DNA from 2 places in the Janthinobacterium sp. genome. Region 1 is predicted to be linked to the other one. Evidence: predicted binding sites of a transcription regulator. Region 1 holds the regulator's gene; the other holds the start of a gene.

The links. Region 1 encodes sigma-54, which starts transcription at its own class of promoters, with help from an activator protein. Its sites were predicted from a motif close to TGGCANGNAANCTGCTTT; they were not measured.
Region 2: the regulator sigma-54 is predicted to act here: its motif matches at 2,695-2,712, upstream of adh (aldehyde dehydrogenase).

The regions. Positions count from the first base shown of each region.
Region 1 is NZ_DAMAGB010000001.1:257,131-272,718, reverse strand. Features, by position in the region: gene ilvA (threonine ammonia-lyase, biosynthetic) at 1-848, shown strand, start outside; gene queF (NADPH-dependent 7-cyano-7-deazaguanine reductase QueF) at 969-1,811, shown strand; gene RTQ46_RS01265 (PTS sugar transporter subunit IIA) at 2,156-2,638, shown strand; gene hprK (HPr(Ser) kinase/phosphatase) at 2,675-3,610, shown strand; gene rapZ (RNase adapter RapZ) at 3,876-4,739, shown strand; gene hpf (ribosome hibernation-promoting factor, HPF/YfiA family) at 4,834-5,202, opposite strand; gene RTQ46_RS01245 (RNA polymerase factor sigma-54) at 5,272-6,750, opposite strand; gene lptB (LPS export ABC transporter ATP-binding protein) at 6,755-7,513, opposite strand; gene lptA (lipopolysaccharide transport periplasmic protein LptA) at 7,513-8,103, opposite strand; gene lptC (LPS export ABC transporter periplasmic protein LptC) at 8,130-8,753, opposite strand; gene RTQ46_RS01225 (KpsF/GutQ family sugar-phosphate isomerase) at 8,810-9,820, opposite strand; gene RTQ46_RS01220 (cation:proton antiporter) at 9,929-11,908, shown strand; gene RTQ46_RS01215 (DUF484 family protein) at 11,923-13,089, opposite strand; gene RTQ46_RS01210 (MOSC N-terminal beta barrel domain-containing protein) at 13,124-13,975, opposite strand; gene RTQ46_RS01205 (type II asparaginase) at 14,095-15,189, opposite strand; gene RTQ46_RS01200 (hypothetical protein) at 15,354-15,588, shown strand, end outside.
Region 2 is NZ_DAMAGB010000071.1:334-15,921, reverse strand. Features, by position in the region: gene RTQ46_RS26000 (4Fe-4S binding protein) at 1-575, opposite strand, end outside; gene RTQ46_RS25995 (DUF779 domain-containing protein) at 694-1,074, opposite strand; gene adh (aldehyde dehydrogenase) at 1,084-2,604, opposite strand; gene pedF (cytochrome c-550 PedF) at 2,909-3,412, shown strand; gene RTQ46_RS25980 (high-potential iron-sulfur protein) at 3,542-3,862, opposite strand; gene RTQ46_RS25975 (methanol/ethanol family PQQ-dependent dehydrogenase) at 4,122-5,990, shown strand; gene RTQ46_RS25970 (pentapeptide repeat-containing protein) at 6,011-6,595, shown strand; gene RTQ46_RS25965 (c-type cytochrome) at 6,611-7,039, shown strand; gene RTQ46_RS25960 (TonB-dependent receptor) at 7,063-9,210, shown strand; gene rtcA (RNA 3'-terminal phosphate cyclase) at 9,211-10,230, opposite strand; gene RTQ46_RS25950 (RtcB family protein) at 10,244-11,479, opposite strand; gene RTQ46_RS25945 (TROVE domain-containing protein) at 11,685-13,250, opposite strand; gene rtcR (RNA repair transcriptional activator RtcR) at 13,462-15,084, shown strand; gene RTQ46_RS25935 (nucleotidyltransferase domain-containing protein) at 15,087-15,588, shown strand, end outside.

The DNA.
Region 1 (15,588 bases):
TGTTCTCGGACGGCACGGCGGTGCGCCTGGTGGGCGAGGAAACCTTCCGCCTGGCCCAGCAGTATGTGGACGAAGTGATCATTGTCGACACCGACGCCATCTGCGCCGCCATCAAGGATGTGTTTACGGACACGCGCTCGATCCTGGAGCCGGCCGGCGCGCTGGCCATTGCCGGCGCCAAGGCGTATGTGGAACGGGCCAGCCTCACCAAACACCCGATCGTCAACCAGACGCTGGTGACGATCGCCTGCGGCGCCAACATGAATTTCGACCGCCTGCGCTTTGTGGCCGAGCGGGCCGAACTGGGCGAATTTCGCGAAGCCGTGTTTGCCGTCACCATGCGCGAACAGCGCGGCAGCTTCAAGCGTTTCTGTTCGCTGATCGGCGCGCGCAATGTCACGGAATTCAATTACCGCATCAGCGACGAGAAGGAGGCGCATGTGTTTGTCGGCATGCAGATCGCCGACCGCCATGAATCGGGCGCGCTGGCCAAGCGTTTCGAGGAGCACGATTTCCGCACGCTGGACCTGACCCATGACGAACTGGCCAAGTCGCATATCCGCCACCTGGTGGGCGGCAAGAGCCGGCTGGCGCAGGACGAGCTGCTGTACCGCTTCGAGTTCCCCGAGCGTCCGGGCGCACTGATGCGCTTTCTCGACAGCATGGCGCCGAACTGGAACATTTCGCTGTGCCATTACCGCAGCCAGGGCGGCGACGTGGGACGCATCCTGATCGGCCTGCAGGTGCCACCGGACGAGATGGGCGAGTTTGCGCGCTTTCTCGATACGCTGGGGTACCGGTATTGGGATGAGACCAGCAATCCGGTATACAAGCTGTTTTTGGGGTAAATAGCGAATAACCCAAGTGCAGATGCCGGGGTCGTATCCTAAGGGTACGACCCCAGTCCTTGCCGTTGGGTTGAAATAAGCTACCATTCACCCTTCACAGAAATTTGCAGCCACGCCACCATGACTACCACCAACGATCTTGCCGAACTGTCCCCCCTGGGCAAAAGCTCGGCCTACCGCAGCGATTACGCTCCGGAGCTGCTGTTCCCGATCCCACGCCAGGGCAAGCGCGACGAGCTGGAGCTGCGCGGCACCCTGCCCTTCTTCGGCCTCGATATCTGGAACGCCTACGAACTGTCGTGGCTGAACCTGCGCGGCAAGCCGCAAGTGGCGGTGGCCAAGGTCAGCGCGCCGGCCGACTCGCCCAATATCATCGAGTCGAAGTCGTTCAAGCTGTACCTGAACTCGTTCAACCAGACGCGGCTGGACAGCCCGGAAGCGCTGCTGGCCTTGCTGAAACAGGATCTGTCGAACGGTTTCGGCGCGCCGGTGCAGGTCGAGCTGACCTTGCAGGAAAATTTCGGCAAATTGAAAATGGGTGAATTCGACGGCGTGCTGCTCGACCGCCTGGACCTGGAAATCACGCAATACACGCCGTCGCCGCAGCTGTTGACGGCCGCGTTCGACGAAGCGCCCGTGGAAGAAAAACTGGTGTCGCACCTGCTCAAATCGAACTGCCTGGTGACGGGGCAGCCGGACTGGGGCAGCGTGCAGATCGAGTATGCGGGACCGCAGATCGACCAGGAAAGCCTGCTGCGCTATCTGATCGGCTTCCGCGAGCACAATGAATTCCATGAACAGTGTGTCGAGCGCATCTTTGTCGATATCTTGCGCCATTGCAAGCCGCAAAAGCTGTCCGTGTATGCGCGCTATACGCGCCGTGGCGGCCTGGACATCAATCCGTGGCGCAGCAACTTCAGCACCGGGCAGATGCCGGGCAATTTGCGCAACGCCCGCCAATAAGCACTGGTCAGCGCTGCCGGAAGGGCGCAGAATGATGCTTTCAGGCATGCTAACTGTGTTTTAAAACAACGCCAGTACCGAGCTTGCAAGCAACAGAAAACGCTGAAAAGTCGGAAAATCGGCATTCAGCGACGGAAAAACCGGCTGGAGTTTCGTTTTTAATCAAGAAATAGCTAATTCACCTTGATGTTATTTTTTTGTTAAAATGATGACTACTCTTGCCGGAGCGCCCACTGCGCCGGCAGCAAGCATATACTGTTGAGAATTGGCGTTACAGGCCGCACAAACAGGCCTATAATTCGGCTCGCAAGCCTTCTGCGCATTGCACCATTTCATTGAGTGTCATGACTAATCTTAGCAAAATACTATCCCTCGAAAACGTCCTGCTGGACCTGGAAGTCTCCAGCAAAAAGCGCGCTTTCGAGCAAGCCGGCCTGATCTTCGAAAACAATTACGGCATCGCCCGCTCTACCGTGTCGGACAATCTGTTCGCGCGCGAACGCCTGGGTTCGACCGGCCTCGGTCATGGCGTGGCCGTGCCGCATGGCCGCATCAAGGGCACCAAGACGCTGAAGGCGCCACTGGGCGCCTTCGTGCGCCTGGTCGAACCGATTCCGTTCGAGTCGCCCGATGGCAAGCCCGTCAGCCTGCTGTTTTTTCTGCTGATCCCCGACCACGTTACCCAGCAGCATCTGGAAATCCTGTCGGAAATTGCCGAGATGTTTTCCGACGACGCCTTCCGCACGGCGCTGGCCACCGATCCGGAACCGAAATCCGTGCATTCGCGCATCGTCAATTGGCAACCTAGTCTGCAAGCGGCGGGTTAAACTTCAGGTCTTCCTCCACTCCTGAAGAAAACTGCCATGTTGCAAACGCCGCTGACGATACAACGCCTGTACGACGACAATCGTGAAAGTCTGCAACTGGGCTGGTTTGCCGGCTTTCCCGGCGGCGAGCGCCTGATCTCGGGCGATGTTTCCTCGGCCGCCGACCAGGTCGGCCATTTGAACCTGATCCACCCAGGCCGCATCCAGGTGTTTGGCCACCAGGAAATCAATTACTACCAGCGCCTGAAGGTCAATACGCGCACCCACGTGATCGGCGAGCTGATCGCCGGCGGCCCGCCCGCGCTGATCATCGCCCAAGGCCTGGAAACGCCACCCGACATCCTCGCCATCTGCGACGAGCAGAATATCCCGCTGTTTTCCACGCCGCTGCCGGCCGCGCAAGTGATCGACTTCCTGCGCGTCTACCTGTCAAAAAAGCTGGCGCAGCGCATCATCATGCATGGCGTTTTCATGGACGTGCTGGGCGTGGGCGTGCTGATCACGGGCGACTCGGGCCTGGGCAAGAGCGAGCTGGGACTGGAACTGATTTCGCGCAGCCACGGCCTGGTGGCCGACGATGCCGTCGAGTTTTCACGCATCGCGCCGAACATGATCGAAGGACGCTGCCCGCCGCTGCTGCAGAACCTGCTCGAAGTGCGTGGCCTGGGCCTGCTCGACATCAAGGCCATCTTTGGCGAAACGGCTGTGCGCCGCAAGATGCGGCTGAAACTGATCGTGCACCTGGTGCGCCGCAATGCGCTGGAAGAAGAAGTCGAGCGCCTGCCGTTCCTGTTCCCAACCGAAGACGTGCTGGGCCTGCCGATCCGCAAGGTCGTCATCCCCGTCGCCGCCGGCCGCAATATCGCCGTGCTGCTGGAAGCGGCCGTGCGCAATACCATCTTGCAATTGCGCGGCATCGATACCTTGCAGGAGTTCATGGAGCGGCAACGATTGGCCATGAGTGGCGATTGATATTGCCAAGGAGTTCGCCCTTGCAAGGGCGAACCGTTCCGCAGGCACGAAGCTGCGCTTCGTCAATTCCCTGCTTCACCAACGATTGGCAATGAGCGGCGATTAGCGCGTAGGTCGGATTAGCGGGCCTTGGCCCGCGTAATCCGACAACATTGTTGGCACCGGCACGTGGGTTTGTCCAATCCGCACCACACAAGTAATTGCAATAATTTGTAAGCCGGGTTGCCACGGGGCGCGCATGCGGTCTTTATTGTATGATTGCCGCATGCATATCGTCCTTATCACCGGCATCTCCGGCTCCGGCAAATCCGTCGCACTCAATGTGCTCGAAGACACCGGCTATTACTGCGTCGACAACCTGCCGCCGGCCCTGTTGCCGAACCTGGTGCAAACCCTGCGCGAAGAGGGCGCCACCCATTTGGCCGTGGCCGTCGATGCGCGCAGCGCCGAGTCGCTGGTCAGCCTGCCGCACAATGTGGCGCTGCTGCGCGACCAGGGACATGACGTCAAGGTGATGTTTCTGACTGCCACCACGCATTCGCTGGTGGCACGCTTTTCGGAAACGCGGCGCAGCCATCCGCTGTCGCATGAATTGCGCCCCGACGCCAATCCGGCCAGCCGCCGCACCCTGATCGAGTGCATCCTGGAAGAGCGCGAACGCCTGTCGGCGATCGAGCAGCTCGGCCATGTGATCGATACGTCCGAGCTGAGCGCCAACAAGCTGCGTGCCTGGGTCAAGGATATCGTTGCTTCCGAACGCGCGCCGCTGACCTTGTTCTTCGAATCGTTTGCCTTCAAGCTGGGCGTGCCGCTGGACGCCGACTTCGTGTTCGATGTGCGGGCCTTGCCGAATCCCTATTACGACCTAGCGCTGCGTCCGCTCGATGGCCGCGACGCGCCGGTGATCGCGTTTCTCGACGCACAGCCGAGTGCGCTGGAGATGTTTGCCGACATCCGCAATTTTGTGGAAAAATGGTTGCCGTCGTTCAAATCCGACAACCGCAGCTATCTGACGGTGGCGCTCGGCTGCACGGGCGGCCAGCACCGCTCGGTGTACATGGCGGAACATCTGGCGCAGTATTTTGCGGACAAGGAACGGGTCGTCCTGCGGCACCGCGAGCGTCACTGAGCAGTGAACGAGGAAAAAATGGCCGCAAAAAAGGGCGCGAGTAAAATACAGCGCGCCCTTAGTTGATCACAACAATCTGGAAACGGCAGGCCGGCTAGACAGCGGCGGCGGCTTCTTCAGAGTTGTCGGTGTTGTCAGGCAGATGCTTGATCGCCTCTTTACCGTGCCCTTGCACTTTGGTTTTGTACTTCATCACTTGCCGGTCCAGCTTGTCGATCAGGCTGTCGATCGCGGCATACAGGTCTTGCGCCAGGCTTTCCACATAGACGGTCTTGCCGCTCAGTCGCAGATTCACTTCGGCCTTCTGGCGTTTTTCTTTCTCTTTGAGGTTGTCGACGGTCAGAATCACGGCAATATCGATGACGTGATCGAAATGGCGTTTCACGCGTTCCAGTTTGGTTTGTACGTATTCACGGATGGCTGGTGTCACTTCGAGATGATGTCCGCTGATGGTGAGATTCATACACACTCCTAAAGATGATCGGGTTCGTGCGGTGTCCGTGACATCCGGACCGTAGAGGAACCGAAAAAACTACAAAGACTTACGCAGGCTCACTGGCGGAATTTTCAACGCTTCCCGGTATTTGGCAACAGTACGTCGCGCAATCACCATGCCTTGTTCCCCCAGCATGTCCGCAATCTTACTGTCGGATAAAGGATTTTTAGGGTTCTCTGCTCCTGTCAATTGCACGATCAATGCCCGTATCGCCGTCGAGGACGCTTCCCCTCCTGCTTCGGTGGCGACATGGCTGCCAAAGAAATACTTCAACTCAAACATTCCATGCGGGGTCAGCATGTACTTTTGGGTTGTTACCCGCGAGATAGTACTCTCGTGTAAACCCAGTGTATCAGCTATTTCACGAAGCACAAGTGGCCGCATGGCAACTGCGCCATGCGAGAAAAAATCCTTTTGTCGTTCTACTATCGCCTGCGCCACGCGCAGGATGGTATCGAAGCGCTGGCGCATGTTCTTGATCAGCCATTTGGCTTCCTGCAGCTGCGCGCCCATGCCGCCCTCGCCTTTGCCCTGCTTGAGCAGGTTGGCGTACATGGCGTTCACGCGCAGGCGTGGCATCACGTCATTGTTCAGCGATACCTGCCAGCCATTGCGGGCGCGCTTGACCACCACGTCCGGCACCACGTAGTCGGACACGTCGGACGCGAACACGGCGCCCGGATGGGGATTGCACAGGCGAATCACGGTCTGTGCTTCGCGCAGGTCTTCATCGTCGCAATCGAGGGCTTTTTTCAGCTTGTTGAAGTCGCGCTGGGCAAACCAGGTCAGGTGTTTTTCCACGATGGTCAGGGCCATGCGGCGCGTCACCAGCGCCACCTGTGGCAGGCGCTTGATCTGCAGCGCCAGGCATTCGGAGGCGTTGCGCGCGCCCACGCCGGCCGGGTCGAAACTTTGCAGCAGCGACAGCGCCGTGCGCAGCTCGTCGGCGTCCACTTCCAGCTCTTCCGGCAGGCGCGCCTGGATCTCCTCGAGTGGCTCTTCCAGATAGCCATTGTCGTCCAGCGCATCGATGATCAGTTCGACCAGCGCGCGGTCGCGCAGCTCCAGCACGGTCACGCGCATCTGCTCCATCAGGTGCTCGCGCAAGGTGCAGTGATGGGCCTCCAGTTGTGGCCTGGAATCTTCGTCATCGGGCGCCTTGCCGCGACTCGCTTCGTTCCAGTCGCTGTCGCCGCCTTCGGGCGCGGCCGTGCTTTCGCCGCCATCGCCATCAAAGGTTTCCGCTTCGGCGGCTGGCGCCGGCGCGTCCTGGCCCGGTGGCGCCGGCGGTGCTTCGCCGGGCGCCGCGGTCGAGCTCAGCGCACCATCGGACAGCAGGCGCAAGGAGCGGTCGAGCGGATCGTCGAGCCGTTCCAGCAAGGGATTATCGGTCAGCAATTGCTCGAGCTCCTGGTGCAATTCCAGGGTGGACAGTTGCAACAGGCGTATCGATTGCTGTAGTTGCGGCGTCAGTGCCAGATGCTGCGAGGTGCGCAGCTGCAGTGATTGTTTCATCGGCTTACATGCGGAAGTGTTCGCCCAGATACACGCGGCGCACCGACTCGTTGGCGATGATGTCGTCGGGCCGCCCGGACGCCAGCACCGAGCCCTGGTTGATGATGTAGGCGCGGTCGCAGATGCCCAGCGTTTCGCGCACATTATGGTCGGTGATCAGCACGCCGATATTGCGTTCCTTCAAAAACCGCACGATGCGCTGGATCTCGATCACGGCGATCGGATCGACGCCGGCGAACGGTTCATCGAGCAGCACGAAGCGGGGATCGGTGGCCAGCGCGCGGGCAATTTCCACGCGCCGCCGTTCACCGCCCGACAGCGACAGGGCCTGGTTTTCGCGCAGCTTTTCGATCTGCAAGTCGGCCAGCAGCTTGTCGAGGCGCTCCTCGATCTCGGGCTTTTTCAGCGGACGGCCGTCGACGGTCTGGATTTCCAGCACGGCGCGAATATTGTCTTCCACCGTCAGCTTGCGAAATACCGACGCTTCCTGCGGCAGGTAGGACAGGCCCATCTGCGCGCGGCGGTGGATCGGCAGGCTGGAGATATCGACGCCGCTGATGTCGATGGTGCCGCCGTCCGACGGCACCAGGCCGACGATCATGTAGAACGAGGTGGTCTTGCCGGCGCCGTTCGGACCCAAGAGGCCCACCACTTCGCCGCATTCGACTTGCAGCGACACGTCATGCACGACCTGCCGCTTGCCATAGGTCTTTTGCAGTCCCCGCACGATCAGGGTGCTGCCACAGCGTAAATTGTTGTCCATTATTTCTTTCCTGGCGTGGGCACCGGCGCAGGCGCGGCGGGCGCCTTCTCCGCCGGCGTCTTGTTCTTCGGCTGGATCACCATGCGCACGCTGCCGGCGCCCGGGGCGCTGGTACCGCTGTTGCTGTTTTCCATGTTGAACAACTCGTTGCGGCTGTCATACGAGATAAAGGCGCCGTTGGCCACGTCGGTCGGCTTGGTGCCTTCCAGGCGCGTGAGCTTGGCGCGGGTAAACAGTTTCACCACTTCCGTCTTGTTGTTGTATTCCACGCGCTCGGCTTCGCCTTCGATCCACAGGTCGCCGGCGCCATCGCGTTTCTGGCGGAAAGTGGCCAGCTTGCCCGCATCGGCCCAGAACGTGATGAACTGGTAGCCCTGCGGATCTTCCGTGATCAGGGCGCGGCCGGCCTTCATGGTCAGCGTACCTTTTACCAGCACCACGTCGCCGGTCAGCGTGCGCGTCTGCTTGATGTCATCGACCTGGCCGCGCTGGGCGGTGATCACGGCTTCTTTTTCGGAGTCGGCCTTTTCGGCCCGGGCCGTGCCCATCACGGCCAGCGAGAACAGGCTCAACAGCAAGATTTTTTTCATTTTATATTAGTCCTTTTGCATATCTTTTATTGGGCCGGCGCAGCAGCGGGCGCCTGCACCGGCGTGCGCGGCGGAATCACGATGCGCACCGAATTGGGCACGTCCACCACGCTGGTGGCGTTGTTGGCGTTCAGGCCCACGCCGGTCACATGCGAGCGGCCCGACACCAGGTCGACCGGCACGGCCGACTCCATCCGCTCTTCGTCGGGGTAAATCGTCAGCGCCTCGGTTTTCAGCGTCAGGTTCTGCGTTTTCGGCCCGGCTATGCGGTCGATCACCACATTGCGCGACAACTGCAGGCGCGTGTTGTTCTGGTCGATATGCGCCAGTTCCGCGTTCATGTTCAGCGGCGGCACGCCCGGGCTGATCTTGCGCACGAAAGGCTGGTCGATATTGGACGAATCGTCAGCCGGGAAATGCGTGAGCTTGGCGCCGGACACGATATAGCTCGGTTTGCCCTGCAAATCCATGCGCACCATGCTGAAATTGGTGACGAAATAATCGGGCTCGTCGAGCTTCTTGCTGCCATTGACGTCCTGGCTGCTCTTGTTCATCACTTCGAGCAGCCAGAAGCTGCCCAGTGCGAACACGACGGCGCCCAGCACGGTAAAAATCATGCGCCAGCGATGGGCGCCTTCTGGCTTCCGCATAGTGTTTCACTCTCAAAAAGTTGTGCCTCCCTGCCGGTCCGGCAGGCCTGCGGGCATCAGATCACCTTGGCCTGTGTCAGGTCATGGATATGCAGCGCGCCGACCAGCTTGCCGTCAGCGTCGACCACCAGCATCTGATTGATGCGGTGCTGCTCCATCACGGCCACGGCATCGACGGCCAGACGGTCGGGCGCGATGCTGCGCGGCTGCGCATGCATCACGTCGCGGATCGCCACTTGCGTGAAATCCTGCACGCGTTCGAACATGCGGCGCAGGTCGCCATCGGTAAACACGCCCACCGGGCGGTCCTGCGCATCGACCACGGCCGTCATGCCCATGCCCTTCCTTGTCATTTCTTCCAGCGCCTGCAGCAGCGATGCGTCCACCGGCACTTTCGGCACCCGCTCGCCGCTGCGCATCACGTCATGCACGTGCGTCAGCAGGCGGCGGCCCAGGGCGCCACCCGGATGCGAACGGGCAAAATCTTCTTCCTTGAAGCCCCGCAAGTCCAGCAGCGCCACCGCCAGCGCGTCGCCCAGCGCCAGCGTCACGGTGGTGCTGGCGGTCGGCGCCAGGTTCAGCGGACAGGCTTCTTTTTCCACCGAGATATCGAGATGCACGTCGGCCAGCTGTGCCAGGCTCGACTGCGGCTTGCCCGTCATCGAGATCAGCACGCCGCCCATGCGCTTGACGACCGGCATGATGGCCATCAGTTCGGCCGATTCGCCGGAATACGAGATGGCAATAAACGCATCCTCGGACGTAACCATGCCCAGGTCGCCATGGGCCGCTTCGGCCGGATGCACGAACATCGCCGGCGTGCCGGTGGACGAGAGCGTCGCGGCGATCTTGCGCGCGATATGGCCGGACTTGCCGATGCCGGATACCACCACGCGGCCCTTGCATTCGAGCAGCAGCGCGACGGCGCGGCCGACACTGTCGTCCGTGGCCAGGCGCGCATGCAGCGCGATGATGGCATCGGCCTCGATTTGCAAGGTGGTGCGGGCCAGCGCCACGGCCCGCTCGCTTGTGGCTTTCATGTCACTTCGATCAAAAGCTTTCTGCATTGTTTTTTCATGGGTTACACTCATCCCCAAAGTATAAACGAATTAGGAAAGCAAAAAACTTGCCAGTCACAACAAACAACGATTTCCACTGACCTCCCCGGGCAACCCATGTTTTCCTCGCTAGAACTGACCTTGATGTTACTCGGCAGCGCCGTGCTTGGCGTGGTCGCTTTCAGAATGTTGCATTTGCCGCCCATGCTCGGCTACCTGGCAGTCGGCATCGTCATCGGCCCCCACGCGCTGGGCCTGGCGGCCGAGAATGAAGCGAGCCATACGCTGGCCGAATTCGGCGTCGTGTTCCTGATGTTTTCCATCGGGCTCGAATTCTCCCTCCCCAAGTTTCTCGCCATGCGGCGCATCGTGTTCGGACTCGGCATGGCGCAGGTGGTGACCACCATCGTCGCCACCGTCGTGTTCGGCTGGTTCGTCGGGCGCTATCTGTCGGCCTACTTCCACCTGAGCTGGCAGGCCGCGTTTGCGCTGGGCGGCGCGCTGGCCATGTCGTCGACGGCCATTGTGTCAAAAATGCTGACGGAACGGCTCGAACTCGAAAGCGAACACGGCCGCAAGATCATCGGCATTTTGCTGTTCCAGGACCTGGCCGTGGTGCCGCTGCTGATCCTGATACCCGCGCTGACCAAGGACTCGGAGAACCTGGCCGAAACGCTGGCCTGGGCCGGCGCCAAGGCGGTGGTGGTATTGATCCTGCTGCTGTTCCTCGGGCAAAAGATGGTGCGCGGCTGGCTGACCATCGTGGCCAAGCGCCGCTCGCAGGAGCTGTTCATGCTCAACCTCTTGCTCATCACGCTGGGCGCGGCCTGGATCACCGAACGCGCGGGCTTGTCGCTGGCGCTGGGCGCGTTTGTTGCCGGCATGCTGATATCGGAGACCGAATTCAAGCACCAGGTGGAAGAGGATATCAAACCGTTCCGCGACGTGCTGCTGGGCCTGTTTTTCATCACGGTCGGCATGCTGCTCAATATCCGCGTGGTGTTTGAAAACTGGTGGCTGGTGTTATTGCTGCTGTGCGCACCGGTGCTGCTCAAATTTGCCCTGATCGCCGGCCTGGCCCGGCTGTTCGGTTCGACCAATGGCGTGGCGCTGCGCACGGGGCTGGGGCTGGCGCAGGCCGGCGAATTCGGCTTCGTGCTGCTCAACCTGGCTGGCGGCATCAGGCTGATGGATCCGTTCGTGGTGCAGGTGGTGCTGGCGGCGATGGTGCTGTCAATGCTGGTCGCGCCGCTGATCATTGCGAAATCGGACGCGATCGTCATGAAGCTGGCCGCCAACGACTGGATGATGCAGTCGCTGGCGCTGACGAAAATTGCCACGCGCACCATGGCCGCGCAGAAACACGTGCTGATCGCCGGTTTCGGGCGCAGCGGGCAGAGCCTGGCCACGCTGCTGGCCGAAGAAAAGATCGAATACCATGCGCTCGACCTCGATCCGGAGCGGGTGCAGGAAGCGCAGCTGGCCGGCGCCCATGTGTCGTATGGCGATGCAGGACGGCGCGAAAGCCTGGTGGCGGCCGGCATTTACCGCGCCAGCGCCATCGTGATTACCTACGCCAATACGCCGTCGGCGCTGCGGTTATTGCACCTGGTGAATGAACTGGCGCCGACACTGCCCGTGATCGTGCGCAGCTATGACGACAGCGACCTGGACCTGCTGCGCGACGCAGGCGCCACCGAAGTGGTGCCGGAACTGATGGAAGGCAGCCTGATGCTGGCCTCGCATGCGCTGATCATGATGGGCGTGCCGCTGCGCCGCGTGGTGCACCGGGTGCAGGCGGCGCGCGAGGAGCGTTATGCCTCGCTGCGCGGCTATTTCCATGGCGCCAGCGATGCGGGCGACGACGCCGATCTCGACCGCCTGCATTCGGTGACGGTTGGCGATGGCGCGCGGTGTGTCGGTTTGCCCTTGAGTACGGTGGACGTGGCCGGCTGCGGCGCTTCCGTGACCACCATCCGCCGCGGCCGGGGCCGGCTTGACGTCACGCCGGAGCTGCAACTGGCCAGCGGCGACGTGGTGGTGCTGCGCGGCACCGCCGACGCCGTGGCAAAAGCGGAAAGCTTGCTGCTGAAATAATCAGCAGTCAGCGATCAGGCCACGCTGGCCGCGGCGCTGACCACCTGGTTGCGGCCATTCGCCTTGGCCTGGTACAGGGCCTGGTCGGCATGCGCCACCAGCTGCTGGGCCACCGTTTCAATCGGCAATTCGGACGCATGGGCCGGCAGGCTGGCCACGCCGATCGAGACACTCACGTGCGTTTGCGCGCTGCTGGGCAGGTCGAACGGCATGCCGGCAATGCTGGCGCGGATGCGCTCGGCAACGAAGGTGGCGCTGTCGAGATTGGCATCGATCAGCAGCACCACGAATTCCTCGCCGCCAAAGCGCCCCAGCGCGTCCGAACGGCGCAGCTCGTGGCGGATGCGCACCGCCACCTCGCGCAGCACCTCGTCACCGCCCTGGTGGCCATGCGTGTCATTGACCAGCTTGAAGTGATCGATATCGATGTACATGCACGAGATGCAATAGTGCTGGCGCTTCGCGCGGGCAATTTCTTCCAGCAGGCGCCGGTCGATATAGCGGCGGTTGTAGACGCCGGTCAGCGCATCGGTGAGGCCGATATATTTGAGCATTTCATTGCTGATCACGTTTTCCAGGCAGATGGCGATAATCGACGCCATGTGCTGGATAAAATCCGTGCCCAGCGCCGGCGTAAAGCGCAGCGCGTCATTGCTGGCCAGGTTCAGGCTGCCGATCAGGCGCTTGTTGCGCAGCAAGGGCACCAGCGCCACGCTGCGCAGGCCCGCATCGGCGCCGGGAAAGCGCGCGCCGTGCACCGCCGCATCGAACGCGCCCAGCAGCGGCGCCGGCACCGGTGATGCAAAGCCCAGCTCGCCGGCCTGCTGCACGAACAGCATTTGCGGGAAAGCGCTGAAATCGACGCCCAGCTTTTCCATCACCACCAGGATATCGTCGCCCTCGTCGACCAGGCTCAGGGTCACGCCGTCGAGTTCGGAAATCACGGGCAAGGTGCGGAAAATCGTGGCGATCAGTTCGGGAAAGGTGGAGGCACCCACCAGTTCCAGGTCGAATGCCTGGTGGCGGCCCATGATGGCGTGGTTGCGCTCGACCTGCTCCAGCAGGAAGGCCAGGCGCGCGCGCAAGGCCTGGTTTTCCGCCTCCAGGCGGGTGACCAGTTGGCCCTGCCCGTTGGCGTCGCTGGCTTGCTGGCCTGACACTGGCGATATCGGTTGACTCATATAAACCTTGAACCCTTCTGTGCGGCCATGTCGCTTAAAACGCCAGTTCGAAACCGACTTCCTGGCCGACCACGATGCGCTCATCGCCGCCCTGGGTGACGATGGCGTTCATGCCGAAACAGATCGCGCCGTCCAGTTCGGGCTTGGCCCGGTAGCCATGCATGACATCGAGCGGATCCGGTCCCGGCACGCCGGTAGCCTGGTCGACCGACGGAATCGGGCAGCGGGCGCACGGCTTGACCGGTTTTAATGTCGTATTGCCAAACTGCAAAAACTCGGCGTAATCTTCTTCAAACGCGCCGATGCCGCCGATCACCAGGTTGGGCCGGAAGCGGTTCATCGGCAAGGCGTCGCGGCCGATGGCGCGCAGCCTGTCGTTGACATCGTCCAGCGAGGCGGCGCCCGCCACCAGGATCGGATAGCCATCGGAAAACAGCGTGCTGGCGGCAATGCCGCCGGTCCACTGGGTGCTGGTGGCGCGCACCACGTCCGGATGAAAGCGTACCAGCCGGCACGGCACGCCGATGGCGTTGGAAAACCAGGCGGCCGTCACCTCGTCGCAATCATAGGCGCGCACCGGCTCGTCCCACAACTGGACTTCCAGCATGGGTGCGCTCTGCGGATGCGGCAGGCCCAGTTCGATTTCCAGGCGCAGCATGCCCGGCGCGCGCAATTCCAGCGTGGTGGCCTTGATTTTTGGCACGATCAGCGCCATGCGCGGGTATTCGCGCTGGGTCAGGAAGCGGCCGGCGCTGTCGACCACCATCCATTCACGATCGTAGACTTGCTCGCTCATCAGGCCGCTTGAAGTGAGCACCGCCTCGCGCAGCGCAATGCCGGCGCACGACTTGATGGGATAAAAGGTGATTTCGGACAGGATAGCCATGCGCCACGGGCAGCGCCGCGGCTGCCGTCAGTTTATTGTTCAAAGGCGAAGTATGGCAGCAAAGCGGGCCAGCGTAAATCTGCCTGATGAGGCAAACCCGGCGCTGGCCGCCAGCCAGATCAATAGGTGTAGAAAATACGCTGGATTTCCTGCGTACTGTTGGTTTTGGTCAAGGCCAGCATCAGCAGGATGCGGGCTTTTTGCGGGTTCAGGGTGTCCGACACGACGCTGTCGAGTTCATCGTCATTGGCTTCGCCATTGCGCGCCACGATGCCCTGGCCGACGCGGCTCGAACGCACGATCAGCACGCCCTTCTGGCGCGCTTCGACCAGTGCCGGCTTCATCTGCGCCGCCACGCTGCCATCGCCGACACCGGCGTGGATGATGCCCTTGGCGCCAGCGGCGATAAAGGCATCCATGCCGACGCGGTTCATGTTGGCGTAGCCGTAGACGATGTCCACTTGCGGCAGGGAATCGAGCTTGCTGATGTCAAATTCCGACTCCAGCGTGTGCTTGCGCGTGGACTGGCGGTAGAAAAACGGCTTGCTGCCCTGGATATAGCCGAGCATGCCCAGTTCGGTCGACTTGAAGGTGTCGGTGGTCGAGGTATTGGTCTTGGTCACTTCGCGCGCCGCGTTGATCTGGTCGTTCAGGGCCACCAGCACGCCTTTGCCGACGGCTTCCTTGCTGCCGGCCAGCAGCACCGCGTTGTACAGGTTGATCGGGCCGTCGGCCGAGATCGCCGTCGACGGACGCATGGCGCCCACCACCACCACCGGCTTGTGGCTCTTGACGGTCAGGTTCAGGAAATACGCAGTCTCTTCGATGGTGTCGGTGCCGTGCGTGACGACCACGCCATCGACATCCTGCGAGGCCAGCAGCACATTGATGCGCTTGGCCAGGGTCAGCCAGTGTTCATTGCCCATGCTTTCGCTGGCGATCTGGAATACCTGCTCGCCTTTCACGTTGGCCACTTTCTTCAGTTCCGGCACGGCCGCGATCAGGCGCTCGACGCCCACGGTGGCCGAGGTGTAGCCAACAGTGGTGGTGCTGTCGGCGCCGCTGCCGGCGATGGTGCCGCCGGTGGCCAGGATCACCACATTCGGCAATTTGACGGCTGCCTGCTGCGCGCGCGCGGGAGCTGCGGCGACAAAGCTCATCATCAGCGTGGCCAGCATCAGCTGTGCACAGGATTGGAATTTGCGTGAAAACATGGTGCTCCTGTTGGTAGTATGTAAAAAATAACAAAGTCGTGCACAAATTATATGCCATCGGTGCAGCCTGCCAGCGACGATTTCGCCAACGAGAAGCATGTGCCCAAGCGTGCGCGCCAGGCCATGCGCTACAGTAGCCTCATTTCGACCACTGTGATCCTGCCATGCCTGTGCCCACTTCCCGCTTGCGTTGCATCCTGCTGCCCTGCCTGCTGGCGCTGACCGCCTGCTCCACGCAAGTCGAGCTGCGCATGGCCGCGCAGCAGGAACAATGGGCAGGCGAGGCGGCCCGGCAGGGACGCTGGCCGCAGGCGCTGCGCACGTATGAAGACGCCATCGACAATGTCGAACTGGGCCATGGCGACGCCAGCTGGCAGGCACGGCTGCACCAGCAAGCCG
Region 2 (15,588 bases), on a different contig from region 1:
ACCAGCAAGGCCGCTGCCAGCACGCTTTCATTGATGATGCGCACCGAAACAGTCGCCTTGGAGACACCGTCGATAGTCACGCGCGCGGCGTCAGGCTGGCGCGTACGCCGGCCATTGGTCTCGATGCCGATATGCTGTTTGAGCGAGACGCCCCGGTATTGTTTGACGAATTCGAACAGCGGCGCTTCGCCCAGGCCGTACTGGAATACCGGCTCATGCTGCGACAGCACCTCGACGCCGAGAAAGCGCCCGGCGGGATCGATCGCCACCAGCAGGTTGACGGGCACCCCCGAAAAGCCGGGAATGGGCGCCAGATCGACCGATTCGAAGACATAGCCGGCCAGCTCGCCGCCATTGGCGCCCTGGCGGAACAGAGGCCAGACCGGCAGCTCCGCATCGCGTTCGCCGACCGTCAGCGGCGCCGGAAAACGTTGCGCCAGTTCGGCTTTTGTCATTACCCCCGCCTGCGCGGTGGCGGCGCCGAGCAGCAGCGCCAGCGCGCCCGCCGCCAGGTGAAGGACAAGGAAAAGGGCGAGCGTTATCGCGCGCCGGCAGCGCGCCATGGTATGCATCATGGTCTCCAGTGTGGTCGGGCAGGCGTAAAAAAAGCTGACGGCCGCAGCCGCCAGCTAAACCGTATCCGGGCGAGCGGGGAGATGACGCCCGCTGTGTTCCAGACCGGGTGGCAACAAACTAGTTGGTCACGCCTTTCGAGGGATGCCGCAGCTGCGCCAGCTCGTCGTCGGTGAACAGGCGCGAGCGCGTGAGAAAGCGCCGGCCGGTGCCGTTATCGAGCGAGAACATGCCGCCATTGCCATCGACCACGTCGATGATCAGCTGCGTATGTTCCCAGTACGCGAACTGCTCGATGCCCATGTAGAACGGCGTGCCGTCCAGGTTGCCGAGGTAAACGTCGGTGTCGGAAAGATTGAACTCGCCGGCCGCGTAGCACATCGGCGCGCTGCCATCGCAGCAGCCGCCCGACTGGAAAAACATCAGCGGTCCATGCTTGCCACGCAGGGTGGCCAGCATGTCGAGTGCGGCCGCCGTGGCCGTCACGCGTTCCATGGTCATGACGACTCCTCAGAAGAAGCCCAGCGCGTTCGGGCTGTACGACACCAGCAGGTTTTTCGTCTGCTGGTAATGGTCCAGCATCATCTTGTGGTTTTCGCGGCCGATACCCGACTGCTTGTAGCCACCGAATGCGGCGTGGGCCGGATACAGGTGGTAGCAATTGGTCCACACGCGGCCGGCCTGGATGGCGCGGCCGACACGGAAGGCGCGCGAACCGTCGCGCGTCCACAGGCCCGCGCCCAGGCCATACAGGGTGTCGTTGGCGATGCGCAGCGCATCGGCTTCGTCCTTGAAAGTGGTGACGGAGACGACTGGCCCGAAAATCTCTTCCTGGAAGATGCGCATGCTGTTGTCGCCCTTGAACACGGTCGGACGCACGTAGTAGCCCTGTTCCAGGTCGCCGCCCTGCGTATTGCGCTCGCCGCCGGCCAGTACTTCAGCGCCTTCCTGCTTGCCGATATCGATATACGACAGGATTTTTTCCAGCTGCTCCTGCGATGCCTGCGCGCCCAGCATGGTGGAAGAGTCGAGCGGGTTGCCCTGCTTGATCTTCGCCACGCGCTCCAGTGCACGGGCGATGAACGCTTCGTAGATCGATTCCTGGATCAGCACGCGCGACGGGCAGGTGCACACCTCGCCCTGGTTCAGCGCGAACATGGCAAAGCCTTCCAGGCACTTGTCGAAGAACGCATCGTCGGCGTCCATCACATCGGCAAAGAAAATGTTCGGCGACTTGCCGCCCAGCTCCAGCGTGACCGGAATCAGGTTCTGCGCCGCGTACTGCATGATCAGACGGCCGGTACCCGTCTCGCCGGTGAACGCAATTTTTGCAATGCGTTTGTTCGATGCCAGCGGTTTGCCCGCTTCCAGGCCATAGCCGTTGACGATATTGAGCACGCCCGGCGGCAGCAGGTCGCCGATCAGTTCGATCAGCACCATGATCGAGGCCGGCGTCTGCTCGGCGGGTTTCAGTACCACGCAGTTGCCGGCGGCCAGGGCCGGCGCCAGCTTCCACACCGCCATCAGGATAGGAAAATTCCACGGGATGATCTGGCCGACCACGCCCAGCGGCTCGTGGAAGTGATAGGCGTAGGTTTCCGAATCGATCTGCGCCACGGAACCTTCCTGGGCGCGGATGCAGCCGGCGAAATAGCGGAAATGGTCGATCGCCAGCGGGATGTCGGCGGCCGTGGTTTCGCGGATCGGCTTGCCGTTGTCGATGGTTTCGGCGGTGGCGATCAGCGCCAGGTTCGCTTCCATGCGGTCGGCGATTTTATTGAGGATATTGGCGCGTTCGGTCTGCGAGGTCTTGCCCCACGCATCCTTGGCGGCATGCGCGGCGTCCAGCGCCAGCTCGACGTCTTCCGCAGTGGAACGGGCCACTTCGCAAAACACCTGGCCCGTGATCGGCGTGATATTGCCGAAGTATTCGCCTTTGACGGGAGCGACGAACTTGCCGCCGATATAGTTGTCGTAGCGCTGTTTGAAGGGATTGGCTACGCCCAGTTTGCTGATGTCTGCCAGATTCATGTCGTCCTCTTTCTCGTTGGTCTTAGCTTCGATGAAAGCCGCCGCGAGGCGGCCCTAGGAGTGTTGTGTCAGGTGATCCTGATCTCTTGTTTTGCAATTGCCGTGCCAGCCTGCAAATAGCGGCGATGGCCGCCCGCCCAGCCGGCGCGCTGCGTCAAATAGGATCATCCGCGCCTTGCCGTTGTTCCGTTTCTGAGCAGCGCAACAGCTGCAGCGGCACGGCGCATGGCGATGCGCGCGATGGCATACCGATTGCTACCCAGGTCATGACGCGATCGAGCGCATAACCAGAACGGAGACCATCATGACCCCACGTATTTCTACCACCATCCATACCCGGCGCCTGCGTACCCTGCGGCTGGCCGCCGGCGGCCTGGCCTGCATGCTGGCGGCCGCGGCCGTCTGGGCGCACGGCAACATGACGCCGCAGGCGGTCGATACATCCACACTGCCACAACTGGGCGCCGAGTGGCGCACGGAAAACCCGTATCGCAACAATGCGGAAGCGATACGGATCGGCAACTCTGCCTTTACCCAGAACTGCGCGCGCTGCCACGGGCTGGAAGCCGTGTCGGGCGGCATGGCGCCGGATTTGCGCAAGCTCGACAATGACTGTGCGGCCTTGCCGGATGCCAAGAAAAAAGAGGCTTGCGCGCAGGAAATTGATCAGTATGTGCTGGAGACGGTGCGCCATGGCCGCTCGCGCAATGGCGCCGTGTATATGCCGCCATTCGAGGGCGTATTCAGCCAGGAGGCGATCTGGGCGGTGAAGGCGTATCTGGAGACGCGGCGCGAGGTGCCGTTGTAGGACAGTGGTGTTGTCGGGTTACGCGCTTGCGCGCTAACCCGACCTACGCACCTGCATAAACCGTAGGTCGGAACAGGCCCGCAGGGCCGTAATCCGACAACATTGTTAACCGTGCCGGATTACGTCCCCTCACCCCGGCACTTTCGCCCACGCCATGCACCACCCCGGCGCCGCAATCTGCTTGCGGCCAAACATGGCGCACCCCGCCCAGGCATCGTCCTTTTTCCCCTGAAAAAACGAACAGTTGGCACAGTGCTGCGCCGGCTTGTGCTGCGGGTATTTTTTGGTATCGACCTTGTTCGTATCGTGGCGATAGCCCAGCGCTTTCGCCTGGTCGCTGTCCTCGTCGACCTTGGGTGCACTCGATTGTGCACCGGCCAGCGAGGCGGCGCCCATGCCGCCAACGGCGAGCAGTTGGCAAAGAAAATGGCGGCGTAATGGTTGATGCATGGTGGTCTCCTGTTGTCGTTATCAAGAAGGCGCAAGGCGGCCTTGCCCGTCCATCAGCAACCCTTGTGCCAGCACCCGCCCGCCACGGGCGGCGCCAGCGCACTGTGACAAAACAGGACAGCATTACCGTGCCCACTGTGGCAGGACGGCGCACACCTGGTCGTCAACGCTGCGCAAAACGCCTGGCATGCATGTTGCTCAATTGGTCATCAGCGACCACGTCGCACCACCAACTATAAAACCAGCAAGGGAGACCAGCATGCAGCCAGTATTTCCACGTCCAATCGCTTTCGCCATCCTCGCCCTGATCGCCGGCGCCGCCACGGCCGCCGACACCAAAGTCACCTGGGACGATATCGCCAACGCCGACAAGGGCACGACCGAAGTGCTCAGCTATGGCCTGGGCCTGAAAGCGCAGCGCCACAGCCTGGCGAAAAAAATCAACACGAAAAACGTTGACCAGATCGTGCCTGCCTGGACCTTTTCTTTCGGCGGCGAAAAGCAGCGCGGCCAGGAAGCGCAGGCGCTGGTCCACGACGGCATCATCTACGTGACGGCCTCGTACTCGCGCATTTATGCGCTCGACGCGAAGACCGGCAAACAGCTGTGGGCCTATGAGCACCGCCTGCCCGACGATATCCGCCCCTGCTGCGACGTGGTCAACCGCGGACCGGCCATCTTTGGCGACAAGGTGTATTTCGGCACGCTCGACGCGCGCATCGTGGCGCTCAACAAGAACACCGGCAAGGTGATGTGGAACGAAAAATTCGGCGACCAGAAACTCGGCTACACGATGACCGGCGCGCCATTCATCATTCGCGAAAAAGGCGGCCGCGTGCTGCTCATCCACGGTAACTCGGGTGACGAATTCGGCGCCCAGGGCTGGCTGTTCGCGCGCGATCCGGAAACCGGTGCCGAGGTCTGGGCGCGTCCGCTGGTCGAAGGCCACGTCGGCCGCACCGACGGCAAACCGGGCACGCCGACCGGCGACGCCAGGGCGCCGAGCTGGCCGCGCGACAAGGACGGCAAGCTGCGCGAATCGTGGGAACATGGCGGCGGCGCGCCATGGCAGACGGCCTCGTTCGACCCGGAGACCAATACCATCGTCATCGGCGCCGGCAACCCTGCGCCATGGAATACCTGGGAGCGTACCAAGGAAGGCGACGATCCGCGCAACTGGGACAGCCTGTTCACCTCGGGCCAGGCCTATGTCGACGCCAGCACGGGCGAACTGAAAGGCTTTTACCAGCACACGCCGAACGATGCCTGGGATTTCTCGGGGAATAACTCGGTGGTGCTGTTCGACTACAAGGACGCCAAAACGGGCAAGCTGGTCAAGGCCTCCGCGCATGCCGACCGCAATGGCTACTTCTACGTTACCGATCGCACCAAGCTGGCCCTGGGTGCCGGCTATCCGAACAAGCCGACGTCCTTGATCAACGCCTGGCCTTTTGTCGACGGCATCAACTGGGCCAAGAGCATCGACCTGAAAACGGGCCGGCCGGTGGAAAACGGCAAGCGCCCGCCGCTGCCGGAAGCGGGCGCCGACAAGGGCAAGGCCGTTTTCGTGTCGCCGCCATTCCTGGGCGGCACCAACTGGATGCCGATGTCGTATTCGCCGGACACGGGCCTGTTCTACATCCCCGCCAACCACTGGGGCATGGATTACTGGACCGAGCAAATCCACTACAAGGCCGGTTCCGCCTACCTGGGCCAGGGCTTCCGCATCAAGCGCCTGTATGACGACCATATCGGCACCCTGCGCGCGATCGATCCGAAGACCGGCAAGATCGTCTGGGAAAACAAGGAAAAATTCCCGCTGTGGGGCGGCACCCTGACCACCGCCGGCGGCCTGCTGATCACGGGAACCTCGGACGGCTTCGTGAAAGCGTTCGATGCCAAGACCGGCAAGGAACTGTGGAAGTACCAGACCGGCTCCGGCGTGGTGTCCGTGCCCGTCACCTGGGAACAGGATGGCGAGCAGTATATCGGCCTGTCGAGCGGCTACGGCGGCGCGGTGCCGCTGTGGGGCGGCGACATGGCCGAGCTGACCAAGCAGGTGACGCAGGGCGGCAGCTACTGGGTCTTCAAGCTGCCGAAAGCGCCATCGCGGGTAGCGAGCAAATGAGGACGGCGCCGGGTAGTCTGATGGCTCTCGGCGCGCTGCTGTGCTGGGCCCTGTGCCTGGCACCGCCTGCCGGCGCGCAGACCATCCAGGGCGAGGCCGCGCCCGAGGTCACCATCATCGGCGGCTGCCACCTGTGGCCGTATGCGCAATGCGCGAACGCCGACCTGCGCGGCGCCAACCTGGTCGGCAAGGACCTGCACGGCGCCGACCTGCGCGGCGCGCGCCTGATGCGGGCCAACCTGCGCAGCACCAACCTGGCCGGCGCCCTGCTCGACGGCGCCGACCTGACGGGTGCGATGGCGTATTCGCTCAATGCGCCGGGCGCCTCGTTCCGGCACGCCATCCTGGCCGGCGCCAACCTGGAAACGAGCCGGTTGATGCGCGCCGACATGGACGGCGCCGACCTGCGCGGCGCCAGCCTGGAGGCGGCACGCCTGAATCTCGCCAGCCTGGTGGGCGCCAGCCTGGTCGACGCCGACCTGCAGGAAGCCAAGTTCTGGGGCTCGAACCTGAAGAACGCCAACCTAGAGCGCGCCATCCTGCGCTTTGCCATTTTCCCCGACGCCAACCTGGAGGGCTGCACCGGCTGCCCGGCCGGCTGGTAATACCGGAGCCCCGCCATGCACCGACTGCTTCTGCTTTTGCTGTTTTCTCCGCTGGCCGCGCAGGCCGGGGAAACCAACCCGGTACGCGGCGACCCTGCCGCCATCGCCCTTGGGGCGCAGGTCTTCCAGGCCAACTGCGCGCGCTGCCATGGGGAACAGGCAACCGGCCCCTCGGCGGAAGCGCCGGATCTGCGCCGTCTGAACGCCTTTTGCCAGCCGTTGAAGGACGGCGCACTGCAGGCGCGCTGCCTGCAGGATGTCGACAGCTACTTTATGATGGCGGTAACTACCGGTAAGGTTCGTGCCGGGATAGTCTATATGCCGCCATGGCGCGACGTGCTGACTGCCGGGGAAATCTGGGCCGTGCGCAGCTTTATCGAAAGCCGCCCGCTTGCCGCGCCGCGGCTCAAGACCAGCGTCGACATCGACCATGCAGCGCATTAGCCGTACCCACTATTGGAGAATTCATGAAGCAGTACCCATTCCGTTTGAACGCGGTCGCCGCGCTGTTCGCGCTGGGCGCCTGGCCGGTTGCCAGCGCCCTGGCGGCCGAGCCCGAGGCTGACGCGCAATTCGCTACCCTGCCGGTCGCCGATGTGGTGGTGGTCAGCGCTACCCGCGTCGGCCACCCCAGCTTCGACCTGCCCGCCTCGATCGACGTGGTCGACAGCGCGCGCATCCAGGATGGCCAGATCCGCGTCAACGCCTCGGAAGCGCTGGCCGCGGTGCCGGGCCTGGTGGTGCAGAACCGCCAGAACTATGCGCAGGACCTGCAGATCTCGTCGCGCGGCTTTGGCGCCCGCTCCGCCTTTGGCGTGCGCGGCGTGCGCTTGATCAGCGACGGCATCCCGGCCAGCATGCCCGACGGCCAGGGCCAGGCTGCCACCTTCAATCTCGATACGGCCGAACGCATCGAAGTGCTGCGTGGGCCGTTTTCCGCCATCTACGGCAACCATTCGGGCGGCGTGGTGCAGCTGTTTTCCAGGGATGGACAGAATCCGCCGTCGGTGGAACTGAACGTCACCGGCGGCAGCTACGGCACCAATAAAGTGGACCTCAATGCGCAGGGCGAAGCGAACGGCATCGGCTACGTGCTCGACGGCTCGCGCTTTCGCACCGACGGTTTCCGCGACCACAGCGCGGCCACGCGCGAGCAGGCATTCGGCAAGATCACCGTCAAGCCGAATGCGGACGGCAAGCTGACCATCGTGGCCAACAGTCTGCACCAGGGCAATACGCAGGACCCGCTGGGCGCCACCTGGGCCACGTTCGAACGCGACCCGCGCGCCGGCGAGCTTGACGCGACCGACCCACAGAATCCCAAGCGCACGCTGGCCGAACGCTACAACACGCGCAAGAGCATCGACCACCAGCAGATCGGCGCCACCTGGGAACAGCGCTTCGGCGACGACCGCCTGCGCGTGATGGCATATGGCGGCAACCGCGATGTGATCCAGTACCAGGCATTCACCAAGGGCTTCCAGGCACCGGCCAGCCATTCGGGCGGCGTGGTCGACTTCAAGCGCGACTTCTACGGCATCGACACCAACTGGACCCACGTGAACCAGCTGGCCGGCGGCAAGCTCAGTACCACCTTCGGCATTGACTATGGCCGCTCGAAGGACGACCGTACCGGCTATGAAAACTATATCGGCGATGTGTTCGGCCTGAAGGGACGGCTGCGCCGCGACGAGCAGAATGTGGTGTCCAGCCTCGACCCGTACATCCAGGCGGAATGGCAGAGCGGCCCGTGGATGCTGAGCGCGGGCGTACGGCACAGCAAGATGAAAGTGTCGGTCGATGACCATTACTTCGGCAACGGCAATGACAGCGGCAGCCTGGAGTTCAGCCACACGACGCCGGTACTGGGCGTGCTGTACCAGGTCAATCCGAATCTGAATGTGTATGCCAGCGCCGCGCGCGGCTTCGAGGCACCAACCTTGAACGAGCTGTTTTATTCGGGCAGCGGCAGCGGCTTCAATTTCAGGCTGAAACCGGCCACCAGCACCAACCTGGAAGCGGGTGTCAAGGCGCGCGTCAACAACAATACGCATGTCAATGCGGCCGTGTTCCAGGTGCATACGGACGATGAACTGGTGGTCGACGCTTCCAGCGGCGGTCGCACCAGCTACAAGAACGCCAGCAAGACCGTGCGCCAGGGCGTGGAAGTGTCGCTCGACTCCAGCCTGCCGTATGGTTTCACTACCAGATGGGCGCTGACCAGTCTGCACGCCGTATATGACGAAGCATTCGGTGCCGTCGCCAAGGGCAGCCGCCTGCCGGGCGTGCCAAGCGCGAATCTGTTTGCGGAACTGGCGTGGAAGGACTCGCTGGAGCGCTTTGGCGCGGCGTTCGAGGGCGTGGCCAGCAACAAGGTGTATGCGGAAGACAGCAACCAGGAAAAGCCGGCGCCCGGCTATACGGTGTTCAACGCGCGCGTCAATGCGAAACAAAGCCTGGGCAACTGGCGCTTCAAGCAGTTCGCGCGCCTGAACAACCTGTTCGACAAGACCTATGTGGGTTCGGTCATCGTCGGCGACAGCAACAAGCGCTACTACGAGGCGGCGCCAGGCCGCAACTGGCTGCTGGGTGTCAGCGCGCAGTACGTGTTCTGATCAGGCGGCACTGACCGTGCACAGGGCAGCATGTTCATGCTGCTCGAAGCGTATCGTCACCGGCAGGAAACGGGCGATGATCTCGGCATTGGTCAGCGCATGCTGGGAGATGGTGGTGGCCGTAAAGGCGCCGCCACCGGCCAGCGCCATCGGCAGCAGCAGTTGGTCCGCCAGGTGCTCGCCGACGGCCGCTTCGGACTTCAGATAGCGCCGCACTTCATTGAGCAAGCGCTTGGCCACCGTCTCGGCCAGCAGCGACTTTTCGCCGAACGACGCAAATACCTCCGTCACGTATTCGTGTTCCAGCGTCAGCAGCAGCACATTGCCCGGCCCCTGCTCGGCCGGCAAGGCACGCAGGCGCAACTGCTTGCCGCTCCAGCCCATGCCCGACGCAATGCGTTCCAGTTCGCGCTCGGCCACGCCGGCCGACACGCCGGCCACAAAACTCTCGGCATAGCCGTCATTGCGCTCGCCGCGAACCAGCACCTCGATCGGCTGCAACTGCGCGCACGGCTTCACGCTGGCGCTCACCTCGCCGCCGCCGGCCGGAAAGAAACCGAAGCGCGGCAGCTCGATCCCGATCTGCGCGCCCATCTGCGCCATCACGCGGCCATACGCGCGCTGCAGGAAATGCACGGGCGGCGCCAGCGGATTGTGGGTGCCGCCGGTAATATGAATGGTGGACGGGGCGTGCGCATGCAGCAGCGCCGGCAGCAGCGTTTGCAGCACCAGCGTGCAGCTGCCGGCGCTGCCGATGGCAAAGCGGTAGTCGCCGCCACGTATCGGCCCGGGCACGAATTCCAGCGTGGAGGAGCCCAGCGCCACCGGCGAAGTGCGCGCGCCGCACACCTGCACGGCAGCCTGCACCGCCACCAGGTGCTGGCGCAGCAGGCCCGGCTTGGATCTGCCGGCACGGATGCCCGTCAAACGGAACGGCTGGCCCGTGATCATGGACAGGGTCAGCGCGGAGCGCAGTATCTGCCCGCCGCCTTCTCCCTGGGAACCATCAATTTCTATCATTTTGCTTCTCTTTCTATCCCTTGACGCAGACAACCTGCTTCAACACATGCACCACATCGACCAGTTCGCGCTGGGCCAGCATCACCGCGTCGATATCCTTGTAGGCCATCGGAATCTCGTCGATCACATTGGCATCCTTGCGGCACTCGACGCCTTCGGTGGCGCGTACCTGGTCTTCCAGATTGAAGCGGCGCTTCGCTTCCGTGCGGCTCATGGTGCGTCCAGCGCCGTGGCTGCAGCTGTGGAAGCTGTCCGCATTACCTTTGCCGCGCACGATAAAACTCTTCGCCCCCATCGACCCTGGAATGATGCCCAGCTCGCCCTCGCGCGCCGATACCGCCCCCTTGCGCGTAACCAGCACATCCTTGCCGAAGTGGTGCTCCTTCTGCACATAGTTGTGGTGGCAGTTGACCGCTTCCACGTGCGTCTCGAACGGCTTGTGGATCACCGTGCGCACGGCCGCAATCAGGTTCTGCATCATCACTTCGCGGTTGTTGCGCGCAAAACGCTGCGCCCAGCCGACCGCCTCCACGTAATCATTGTAATGCTGCGTCCCTTCGGCCAGGTAGGCCAGGTCCTGGTCCGGCAGGTTGATGAAGTGGGTGCGCATGTCCTGCTTGGCCAGTTCGATGAAATGGCTGCCGATGGCATTACCCACGCCGCGCGAACCGGAATGCAGCATGAACCAGACAGCGCCCTGCTCGTCGAGGCACACTTCGACAAAGTGGTTGCCGCTACCCAGCGTTCCCAGGTGGCGGTAGTTATTGGTGTTCTTCAGCTTCGGCGTCTTCAGGCAGATCGCATCGAATTCGTCCTTCAGCTGCAGCCACGCCGCATCGACCGCCGACGGCGGCGTATGCCAGGAGCCCTCGTCGCGTCCGCGGTGGCCGCGCGTTTTCGGCGACATGCCGTGCGGGATGGCGCGCTCGATGGCGCTGCGCAGCGGTCCCAAGTTGTCCGGCAAATCGTTGGCCGACAGCGTGGTTTTCGCCGCCATCATGCCGCAGCCGATATCGACGCCGACGGCGGCCGGGATCACCGCGCCCAGGGTCGGAATCACGCTGCCGATGGTCGAACCTTTGCCCAGGTGGACGTCCGGCATCACGGCGATATGCTTGTAGATGAACGGCAAGGTCGCCGTATTGCGCAGCTGCTTTTTCGCCGCTTCTTCGACCGGCACGCCGCGCGTCCACATTTTCACGGGACGGCTGCCTTCTACATGCATCACTTCGTATTCTTCGTTTTTCATATGCTCTCTCTTCTTTTTATCATCATGAGGGGCCCGACAAGGGGTGACAAGATTTCCGGCAACTGCCGGACCGGTTTGACGCGGTTTTACGATGTAATCCTGCCTGCATTCGGGGTACAACGGGTGAAACTGAGCATGACCAGGGATGGACAAGACGCCTTTACATGTAGTCCTGTCCGCATTCATGCGTACTGCCCGGCGGCCATCACGCCACTGCGAACTCGATGGCTTCGATCTCGCCCACCCAGTGGGCGGGGTCCAGCTGGCCAGCGGCAAACGCGGCGATGATCCTGAACACATCGTCGGAAAAACCACCGATATTCAAGATGTCTTCCCGCTCGCACGCCTGGGTGGTGGCGTGCGGCGAAATATCGATGCAGACCAGCCGGGCTTGCGGATTGTGCTGCTTGAACTTCTGCCACTGCCGCATCGTTTCCGTCGCACCCGGCCGTGTCGCGTCGACCCACGACTCGTTGTCGGACACAAAAATCACCAGGTCGGCCGTTATTCTTTTCCAGTTCATGCGGGCCAGCGGCGCGCTGCAATTGGTGCCGCCACCACCGATCGCCGCCAGTTTTGCCGCGTTTTCCATCACCGTGCCCTGCGCATCAAGCGGGCACTTGACCACGCTTTGCTCGAACGGCAGCACCACGGCGTCCGGATTCTTGCGCAGCACGGCCGCCGCCACCAGTGCCGCCACGTCGATGCAGCGCATGACAGAGGTGGCGCTGCCGCGATAACCGCTGACGGGCGACGACATGGAACCCGATACATCGGGACACACCACCACTTTTCCTGCGATCTGCGGCACGTGCGCCAGCGACGCTTCCAGCGCCTGCTCCAGGGCGGACCGCACGATGGCCGGCACGTTTTCTCCTGCCGCCGCATGGGCCGACATCAGCTGGTACGGAAACACGCGTGCCCGCGCTATCGCTTCCGGGTCGCGCAGCTTGTCCGCGATCAGTTGCGCCATGCCCTCGATGCCGAACACGCCATGGCGTGCTAAGGTATTCAGATTCATGCGCAGCATCTGCCAGCCGCCCTGCCGCGCAATCTGCGCCCACTGCTCTGCCGACAAGGGCAAGGCCGTCAGCATCTGGAACGGTACGGCCGGCACCGGCAGCGATGGGTCCATCTTGTATGCTTCGAAAGCACGCAGGATGGGCGGCAATGCCTCCGGCTGGTAGTCCTTGCCAATCAGCCAGGCAAAGAACGCCGCGCGCCATGCTTCCTGCGGTTTCGGATGCACCATCTTCACCACGTCGGCCAGCGATGGCACATTGCCCACCGATGCGGCCAGCAAGGCCTGTTCGGATGCGTTGTTCAGCCAGGCCTGCACCAGTTTTTTCGGACGCGTGCCCAGCGACCTGCGGCCCACGGCGCCCGAGCGCAGGATCTGCACGAAGTTGCGCAGCATCTTGCCGTTGTCGATCACGCGGCCGAACGCTGGCGCCAGTTGTTGCGCGCCTTGGCCGGCCAGCACGGCCAGCAGCAAGGCCGGCATGTCTTTCATGTAGCCGCGCTCACGGCAGTACACGGCCGTCTGCGCAATGAACCGGGGATCGATCGCCTTGCACAATTCCAGCACCGTCGCCAGTTGCGCATCGGCGCCGGCATAAAAGGTCGTGTTCAGGCAGCCGGTGGCGGCGTACTGCGCCAGCTGGTGGCGTGGCGACAGCGCATACGCCGGGGCGCCTTCGGAATTGACGCCCAGCGCTGCCGGCAACAAGCCGGCTTGTTTTGTGCTCTGGAATAACTGCAAGTTGGCCATGATGGAATCCTCTCTTCTACTGTTTTATCTCGTTTGTATCCTCTCTATTGCAAGCGCTGTGCCAGCTTTTGAAACTGGCATAAAAATTTCGTAAGCCTTTGATTATACGAAATAAATTTCTTCCATCAGATTTCACCGAAAATTAGGTGCATTTTTATTTTCATGATAAATTATCTTTTCATATAAATTCTTATCCTGTAATTTTCAAATCATGCAAGCAAAACGTACGGTGGTCATCGGTTTTCTGGGCACGCAACTCGATAACGGAAGAGGTGCCGCGCGCTGGGAAAAGTGGCGGCCCAGCGTGGCGCTGACCCGGCATGACGACAAGGTGATCGATCGTTTCGAATTGCTGTACACGGGTCCGCAGTTCGAGAACCTGGTGCGCCAGGTCGCGCAGGACATCGCCGGCGTCTCGCCGGAGACGGAACTGGTCGCGCATGACCTGCCGATCAAGGATGCCTGGGATTTCGAGGATGTGTATGCGGCGCTGTATGATTTTGCCAACAGCTATCCGTTCGATCCGGACAAGGAAGACTACTGGATCCATATCACCACTGGCAGCCACGTGGCGCAGATCTGCATGTTCCTGATGACGGAGGCGCGCTACTTTCCCGGCCGGCTGGTGCAAACGTCGCCGCCGAAACGCCAGAATGCCAATTCGCCCGGCAGCTATACGCTGATCGACCTGGACCTGTCGCGCTACGACCAGATCGCGCAGCGTTTTACGCGCGAGCAGGCAGCCGGCGTGGCGTTCCTCAAATCCGGCATCGCCACCCGCAACGCGCGCTTCAACGCCATGATCGATGAAATCGAGCGCGTCGCCATCAAGTCGAAAGCGCCGATGCTGCTGATGGGGCCAACTGGCGCCGGCAAGTCGCTCCTGGCGCGCCGCATCCATGAACTGAAAAAATCGCGCCATCAGCTTGATGGCAAATTCATCGATCTCAATTGCGCCACCCTGCATGGCGATGGCGCGGCGTCGACCTTGTTCGGCCATATCAAGGGATCGTTTACGGGGGCCGGTTCCGACCGTCCCGGCCTGCTGCGCAGCGCGCACAAGGGCCTGCTGTTTCTCGATGAAATCGGCGAGCTGGGACTGGACGAGCAGGCGATGCTGCTCAAAGCGATCGAGGAAAAGCGCTTCTTCCCGGTCGGCGCCGACACGGAAGTACAAAGCGACTTCCAGCTGATCGCCGGCACCAACCGGGACCTGGGAAAAGAGGTGGCGGCCGGGCGTTTTCGCGAAGACCTGTATGCGCGCATCAATCTGTGGACGTACGAACTGCCTGGCCTGGCCCGCCGTCCCGAAGATATCGAACCGAATCTGGAATACCTGCTGGCCCAATACAGCGCGCAATCCGGCGAGCGCGTGCGCTTCAACAAGGAAGCACGCGTGCGTTTCATGCATTTTGCGGCCTCGCCGTCGGCCAGCTGGCGCGGCAACTTCCGCGACCTGTCGGCGGCCGTCACGCGCATGGCCACGCTGTCGGAAGCGGGCCGCATTACCGACAATGTCGCTGCAGATGAAATCAAACGCTTGAAGCGATTGTGGCAACCACAGGAGAGCCAGGTGGGCGGTTCCGGAGTGGATCTGGCCGCCATCATGGGGGAAGAAGCGGCCACGCAACTTGATCTGTTCGATGCGCTGCAGCTGCAGTCGGTGATCAAAGTGTGCCGCCAGTCGAACAGCCTGTCCGATGCGGGCCGCAAGCTGTATGCGGTATCGCGCGATGCGAAAGCCAAACCGAACGACGCCGACCGGCTCAAGAAATTCCTGGCGCGCTTTGCGCTCGGCTGGGATACAGTAGCCACGGACAAACAAGAGAACTGATCATGATCCCTGAAGATACACGAGTAGAAATCATGCGCCGCCTGGCGGTGGTGGAAGAAAAAGAAAGCGTGCGGATTTTGCTGGCTATCGAGTCCGGCAGCCGCGCCTGGGGTTTTGCCTCGCCCAACAGCGATTTCGATGTGCGCTTTATTTATGCGCGTCCACAGGACTGGTATCTGTCGGTCGACCTGGAAGACAAGCGCGACGTCATCGAATACCCGATCGTCGATGAGATCGACCTCAATGGCTGGGACGTGCGCAAGGCGCTGCAGCTGTTCTGGCGCTCGAACCCCGCCGTGATCGAGTGGATACAATCACCGATCAATTATATCGACCAGGGCGGTTTCAAGGCCGGCATGCAGGAACTGCTCGAATCCGTCTATACGGTCGAAAAAGGCATTTACCATTATCGCAGCATGGCCAAGACCAATTATCGCGGCTATCTGATGGCGGACATGGTGCCGCTGAAGAAGTATTTTTATGTCCTGCGACCGCTGCTGGCCA